DNA from 2 places in the Streptomyces sp. NPDC050211 genome. Region 1 is predicted to be linked to the other one. Evidence: riboswitches for the same ligand, from Rfam matches in the RefSeq annotation. Region 1 holds a riboswitch; the other holds the start of a gene.
The links. Region 1 has a riboswitch for cobalamin ahead of metE (5-methyltetrahydropteroyltriglutamate--homocysteine S-methyltransferase). Riboswitches for the same ligand answer to the same signal wherever they lie in the genome.
Positions count from the first base shown of each region.

Region 2: linked by a shared signal. The riboswitch ahead of AB0I98_RS11500 (ribonucleoside-diphosphate reductase subunit alpha) and the one ahead of metE (5-methyltetrahydropteroyltriglutamate--homocysteine S-methyltransferase) in region 1 are both predicted to bind cobalamin.

Region 1 covers NZ_JBFALC010000003.1:33,022-36,254, reverse strand. The annotation lists gene metE (5-methyltetrahydropteroyltriglutamate--homocysteine S-methyltransferase) at 1-1,948, opposite strand, end outside; cobalamin riboswitch at 2,099-2,327, opposite strand; gene AB0I98_RS04165 (SpoIIE family protein phosphatase) at 2,326-3,233, opposite strand, start outside.
Region 2 covers NZ_JBFALC010000008.1:193,751-196,983, forward strand. The annotation lists gene mctP (monocarboxylate uptake permease MctP) at 1-960, shown strand, start outside; gene AB0I98_RS11495 (GNAT family N-acetyltransferase) at 1,035-1,535, shown strand; cobalamin riboswitch at 1,558-1,717, shown strand; gene AB0I98_RS11500 (ribonucleoside-diphosphate reductase subunit alpha) at 1,839-3,233, shown strand, end outside.

The DNA of each region.
Region 1 (3,233 bases):
CCGGGCGCACGCCGCCGGTCGTCAGACGGAACGCCTCCGTCGCCCAGGCCAGGTAGGCGGGGTGGTCGGCGGCGCGCAGCGGCAGCGTCTCGCGCAGGGCCGGTTCGTCGACTTGGATCACCGAAGTCCCGGCCGCCTCGAGGTCGTTCACCTCGTCGCGCAGCGCCAGCGCGACCTGCCGGGCCGTCTCGCCGAGCGGCTGGTCGTCGCGGACGAAGGACCAGGCGAGCATGGTGACCGGTCCCGTGAGCATGCCCTTGACGGGGCGCGAGGTGAGGGACTGGGCATACGTCGTCCAGCGCACCGTCATCGGCTCGGGCCGGGAGATGTCGCCGGCCAGGATCGGCGGGCGGACGTAGCGGGTGCCGTAGGACTGGACCCAGCCGTGCTGGGTGGCGAGGTAGCCGGTGAGCTGCTCGGCGAAGTACTGGACCATGTCGTTGCGTTCGGGCTCACCGTGCACCAGGACGTCCAGGCCGGTCTTCTCCTGGAAGGAGATCACCTCCTGGATCTCCGCCCTGATCCGGTGCTCGTAGCCGGCCGTGTCGATCCGGCCCGCCTTCAAGTCCGCGCGCGCCGCACGCAGTTCGCCGGTCTGCGGGAACGAGCCGATGGTGGTGGTCGGCAGCGGCGGCAGGCCGAGGTGGGCGCGCTGGGCGGCGGCCCGCTCGGCGTACGGCTGGGAGCGTCGGGCGTCGGCGGCGGTGACGGCCGTGGCGCGGGCCCGTACGGCCGGGTCGCGGGTGATGGGGGAGTTGGCGCGGGAGGCCAGGTCGGCGCGGTTGGCGGCGAGTTCGGCGGTGATCGCGTCGGTGCCGCGGGCGAGGCCCTTGGTGAGGGTGACGATCTCGGTGGTCTTCTGCCGGGCGAAGGCGAGCCAGCGCAGGATCTGCGGCTCGATGTCCCGCTCGGCCGCCGTGTCGAGGGGGACGTGCAGCAGGGAGCAGGAGGCCGCGACGTCGACCCTGTCGGCCAGGCCCAGCAGGGTGCCGAGCGTGGTGAGCGATGCCGACAGGTCGTTGACCCAGATGTTGCGGCCGTCGACGACACCGGCGACCAGCCGCTTGCCGGGCAGCCCGCCGACCGCGGCGAGGGCGTCCAGATTGGCGGCGGCGGCCTCGGTGAAGTCCAGCGCGAGCCCGTCGACCGGGGCCTTGGCCAGCACCGGCAGCGCGTCGCCGAGCCGGTCGAAGTACGAGGCGACCAGCAGCCTCGGCCGGTCGGTGAGGGCGCCGAGCTCCCGGTACGCCCGCTCGGCGGCGTTCAGTTCGGCCGGGGTGCGGTCCTGGACGAGGGCGGGCTCGTCCAGCTGCACCCACTCGGCGCCGGCGGCGCGCAGGTCGGCGAGGACCTCGGCGTACACCGGGAGCAGCCGGTCGAGGAGGGTGATGGGGTCGAAGTCGGCGGCCACGCCGGGGGCGGGCTTGGCGAGCAGGAGGTAGGTGACGGGGCCGACCAGGACCGGACGCGCCGTCAGACCCAGGGCGAGGGCTTCCTTCAGCTCGGCGACCTGCTTGGCGGAGTCGGCGGTGAACACCGTGTCCGGGCCCAACTCCGGGACCAGATAGTGGTAGTTGGTGTCGAACCACTTCGTCATCTCCAGCGGCGCCACGTCCTGGGTGCCGCGCGCCATGGCGAAGTAGCCGTCCAGGGCGTCCGCTTCGACGGCGGCCCGGTGCCGCTCGGGGATCGCGCCGACCATGACGGTGGTGTCGAGGACGTGGTCGTAGTACGAGAAGTCACCGGTCGGCACCTCGTGGATGCCGGCCCCGGCCAGCTGCCGCCAGTTGCCGCGCCGCAGTTCGGCCGCGGTGGCGCGGAGGGCGTCGGCGGTGACGCGGCCCTTCCAGTAGCCCTCGATCGCCTTCTTCAGTTCCCGGTGCGGGCCCTGGCGGGGGTAGCCGTACACGGTGGCCCGTGCTGCCGCGGCTGCGGGCTTGCTTGTCACGGAGATCTCCTTCGCGAGATGAATCCCTGAGATCCCGGAGACGGGACGAGAACGCGAAGGGTGACCAACCGGACGGCAACGGCCACTGGCCGTCCGCTCGGTGGTACGCCGACCCGCCCTCGAGGTCACCGGGATGTCCGCGCACGAGTGGTTCGCACACGGGCAGTTGGCAGGTCTTCGGACTCACGGGCACGTCTCCTCGTCGTACGAGGAGACATCTACTGGCCGTCGCTTCCCAGGTCCGCTTCATGGACCCAGTGCGTATGACGGCGGTCGTTCCCGTTCACCGCTGCGGGGCAGTCCCGGATTCCCACCGGGTTCCCTCTTGCGACGCATCCCGCCTGGCGGACGGGGGCGAACCAGCTGCGTCGGCCAGCTTAACCCGCAGGGGGCAACGGCTGCTCGAACCACACAACCTTGCCCGTGCTCACCCGAGTTGCCCCCCAGCGCTCGGACAGCTGGTCGACCAGGAACAGCCCGCGTCCGCCCTCGTCGCTCAGCCGGGCGTGGCGCATCCTCGGCACCACGGGCGAGTCGTCGCCGACCTCGCAGCGCAGCACGTCCGTGCAGAGTAGCCGCAGGGTGATCGGGCGGGAGGCGAAGCGCACGGCGTTGGCCACCACCTCGCTGACCATCAGCTCGGTGGATTCGAGCAGGTCGTCGAGGCCCCAGCCGTGCAGGGTCCTGCGAGTCAGCCGGCGGGCCTGGCGCGCGGTCTGCGGGCGCGGCGCCATGTACCAGTAGGCGACGGTCTCCGGCAGGATGCCCTCGAACCGGGCCGCTAGCAGCGCGATGTCGTCGTCGCGGTCACCGGCGCCCAGGGTGCCGAGGGCCTGGTCGCACAGGTCTTCCAGGGTCGGCGGCGCGGATCCTGAACCGGTCGCGCGCAGCCGGGCGCAGAGCCGCTCCACGCCGGTCATGACGTCCGAGTCGCGGGACTCGACCAGGCCGTCGGTGTACAGCAGCAGGGTCGCCCCGCCCGGCGCGTGTGTCTCGACCGACTCGAATCCACCGCTGCCGACACCGATCGGCGCTCCGGGCGGGACGTCCAGCACCTCGACGCCGCCGTCGGGACGCAGCAGCACCGGCGGCAGGTGGCTGGCGCTGGACGCGATCAGCCGGTGCAGGACGGGGTCGTACAAGGCGTACAGGCAGGTCGCGGTGTGCTCGCTGCCCAGGCGTGCCGCCTGCTCGTCGAGGTGGTGCAGCACCTCGTCCGGGGGCAGGTCGAGCCCGGCCAGGGTCTGCACGCTGGTCCGCAGCTGGCCCATGATCGCGGCCGAGG
Region 2 (3,233 bases), on a different contig from region 1:
GACGACATCTTCGCCAAGGCGAGCGCCGCGTTCAGCCAGACCAACCCGGCGACGGGCGCGCCACGCGGTGCGACGGTGCCGGGCGACGCGACCCAGTGGACGTACGCCACCCTGGCCCTCGGCTCGGCGCTCGCGCTGTTCATGTACCCGCACTCGGTGACGGCCGTGCTCTCCAGCCGCAGCCGTGACGTCATCCGCCGCAACTCCACGATCCTGCCGCTGTACTCGCTGATGCTGGGCCTGCTCGGTCTGCTGGGCTTCATGGCGATCGCGGCCGGAATCAAGGTGGAGAACGGCCAGTTGGCGATCCCGCAGCTGTTCGAGACCATGTTCCCCGACTGGTTCGCGGGCGTGGCCTTCGCGGCGATCGGCATCGGCGCGCTGGTACCGGCGGCGATCATGTCCATCGCGGCGGCCAACCTCTTCACCCGCAACATCTACAAGGACTTCATCAAGCCTGACGCCACGCCGGCGCAGGAGACCAAGGTCTCCAAGCTGGTGTCCCTGCTCGTGAAGGTGGGCGCACTGGTCTTCGTCCTGACCATGGACAAGACGGTCGCGATCAACTTCCAGCTCCTCGGCGGCATCTGGATCCTCCAGACCTTCCCGGCCCTGGTCGGCGGCCTCTTCACCCGCTGGTTCCACCGCTGGGCCCTGCTCGCCGGCTGGGCGGTCGGCATGATCTACGGCACAGTCGCCGCGTACGGCGTCGCCTCCCCGACCCAGGACCACTTCGGCGGCTCCAACAAGGAGATCCCCGGCATCGGCGAGATGGGCTACATCGGCCTCACGGCGTTCGTCCTGAACCTCGTGGTGACGGTCGTCCTCACCTTCGCCCTGAAGGCGATGAAGGCCCCCGAGGGCGTGGACCAGACAAGCCCGGAGGACTACACGGGCGAGGCAGGCGACCCGGGAGTCAAGACGGAACTGCCTCCGGCGACTGCCGGCGCCGTTCACTGAGCTGTACGTCAGAGCACGGGCCGTCGGAGAAATCCGGCGGCCCGTTGTCGTACCTGTCCGGCACACTCACCTGCATGGACATAGTGATCCGGCCCGTAGAACCCACCGAATACGGAGCCCTCGGCGACATCACAGCCCAGGCCTACCTCCAGGACGGCCTCCTGACCTTCGGCGAGAGTGACTGGTACCTGGGCGAACTGAAAGACATCGCGAAGCGCGCCGCCGACGCCGACGTCCTCGTGGCCACACAGGGCGACCAACTCCTCGGCGGAGTCACCTTCGTCCCCTCCCCCGGCCCCATGGCCGAACTCGCCCGCCCCGGAGAAGCGGAGATCCGCATGCTCGCCGTGGCTCACGCGGCCCGCGGCAAAGGCGCCGGAGAAGCCCTCGTACGAGCCTGCGTCGACCGGGCGAGAACCGCGGAGCGCACCGCCGTCGTCCTGTCGACCCAGCGCACCATGCACGCCGCCCACCGCATCTACGAGCGTCTCGGCTTCACCCGCGCCCCCGAACGCGACTGGAACCCGATCCCGGGCACCGAGTTCACTCTCCTCACCTATGAATTGACGCTCTGAAGTCACCGCGACACAACATATAGGGGTGTCACCAGAACCCGGCACAAGATGTATGCTCATGCTCGCTGTCGCCGCAGGGGAATCCGGTGCGAATCCGGAACTGTCCCGCAACGGTGTACTCATGCGTGTTCATACACGTATGGGAGTCAGTCCGAGGACCTGCCGACAGCGCGCCCGGCCACCCGGCCGGTGCGCCCGACGTCCGGGCCTCGTGGAATGGGCCGGTGGGCGCGACGCCATGTGCGCTCGTGTGCTGCCCCCTGCCCTCCGCAAGGCCCCGTGCCGAGCGAGGGAGAGCCCCACGTGACCATCGCGCCAGCCGAACCGGCCTCAGCGATCCAGGACACCGACGGTCCGGGAACCGCACTGCTGCGGACCCTGACCGAGCTGACCGCCGACCTCCCCGACGCCGACCCCGGCCGGGTCGCCGCCGCCGCGCTGCGCGGCAAGTCGGCCCGAGCGGACGAGTCGGAGTTGCGCGAGCTGGCCACCGAGGCCGCGGCCGGCCTCATCTCGGAGGACCCCGCGTACTCCCGGCTGGCCGCCCGTCTCCTGACGATCAGCATCGCCGCCGAGGCGGCCTCGCAGGGCGTCACGTCGTTCTCCGAGTCGGTCGCCGTCGGCCACCGCGAGGGCCTCATCGCCGACCGCACCGCCGAGTTCGTACGGCTGCACACGGCCCGCCTGGACCATCTGATCGACCGTGCGGCCGACGACCGCTTCGGCTACTTCGGCCTCCGCACGCTCCACTCCCGCTACCTCCTCCGGCACCCCCTCACCCGCAAGGTGATCGAGACGCCCCAGCACTTCATGCTGCGCGTCGCCGCCGGTCTCGCCGAGGACGACAGCGCGAGGTCCGTCGACGAAGTCGCCGCGCTCTACGGGCTGATGAGCCGCCTCGACTACCTCCCCTCCTCCCCCACCCTCTTCAACTCCGGCACCCGGCACCCCCAGATGTCGTCCTGCTACCTCCTCGACTCCCCCAAGGACGAGCTGGACTCCATCTACGACCGCTACCACCAGGTGGCCCGCCTCTCGAAGCACGCGGGGGGCATCGGCATCGCCTACTCCCGCATCCGCTCCCGCGGTTCACTGATCCGCGGCACGAACGGGCACTCCAACGGCGTCGTCCCGTTCCTGAAGACCCTGGACGCCTCGGTCGCGGCCGTGAACCAGGGCGGCCGGCGCAAGGGCGCGGCGGCGGTGTATCTGGAGACCTGGCACTCCGACATCGAGGAGTTCCTGGAGCTGCGCGACAACACCGGTGAGGACGCCCGCCGTACGCACAATCTGAACCTCGCGCACTGGGTCCCCGACGAGTTCATGCGCCGGGTGAACGCGGACGGGGTGTGGTCCCTCTTTTCCCCCGCCGACGTGCCCGAACTGGCCGACCTGTGGGGCGAGGAGTTCGACGCCGCCTATCGGAAGGCGGAGGCCGCGGGGCTCGCGCGCAAGACCATCCCGGCCCGTGACCTGTACGGCCGCATGATGCGTACCCTCGCGCAGACCGGCAACGGCTGGATGACCTTCAAGGACGCCGCCAACCGCACCGCCAACCAGACCGCCGAGCCCGGCCATGTCGTCCACTCCTCCAACCTCTGCACAGAGATCCTGGAGGTCACGGACGACGGCGAGACGGCGGTGTGCAACCTGGGTTCGGTCAATCTCGGCGCGTTCGTGAACGACGGGGACATCGAC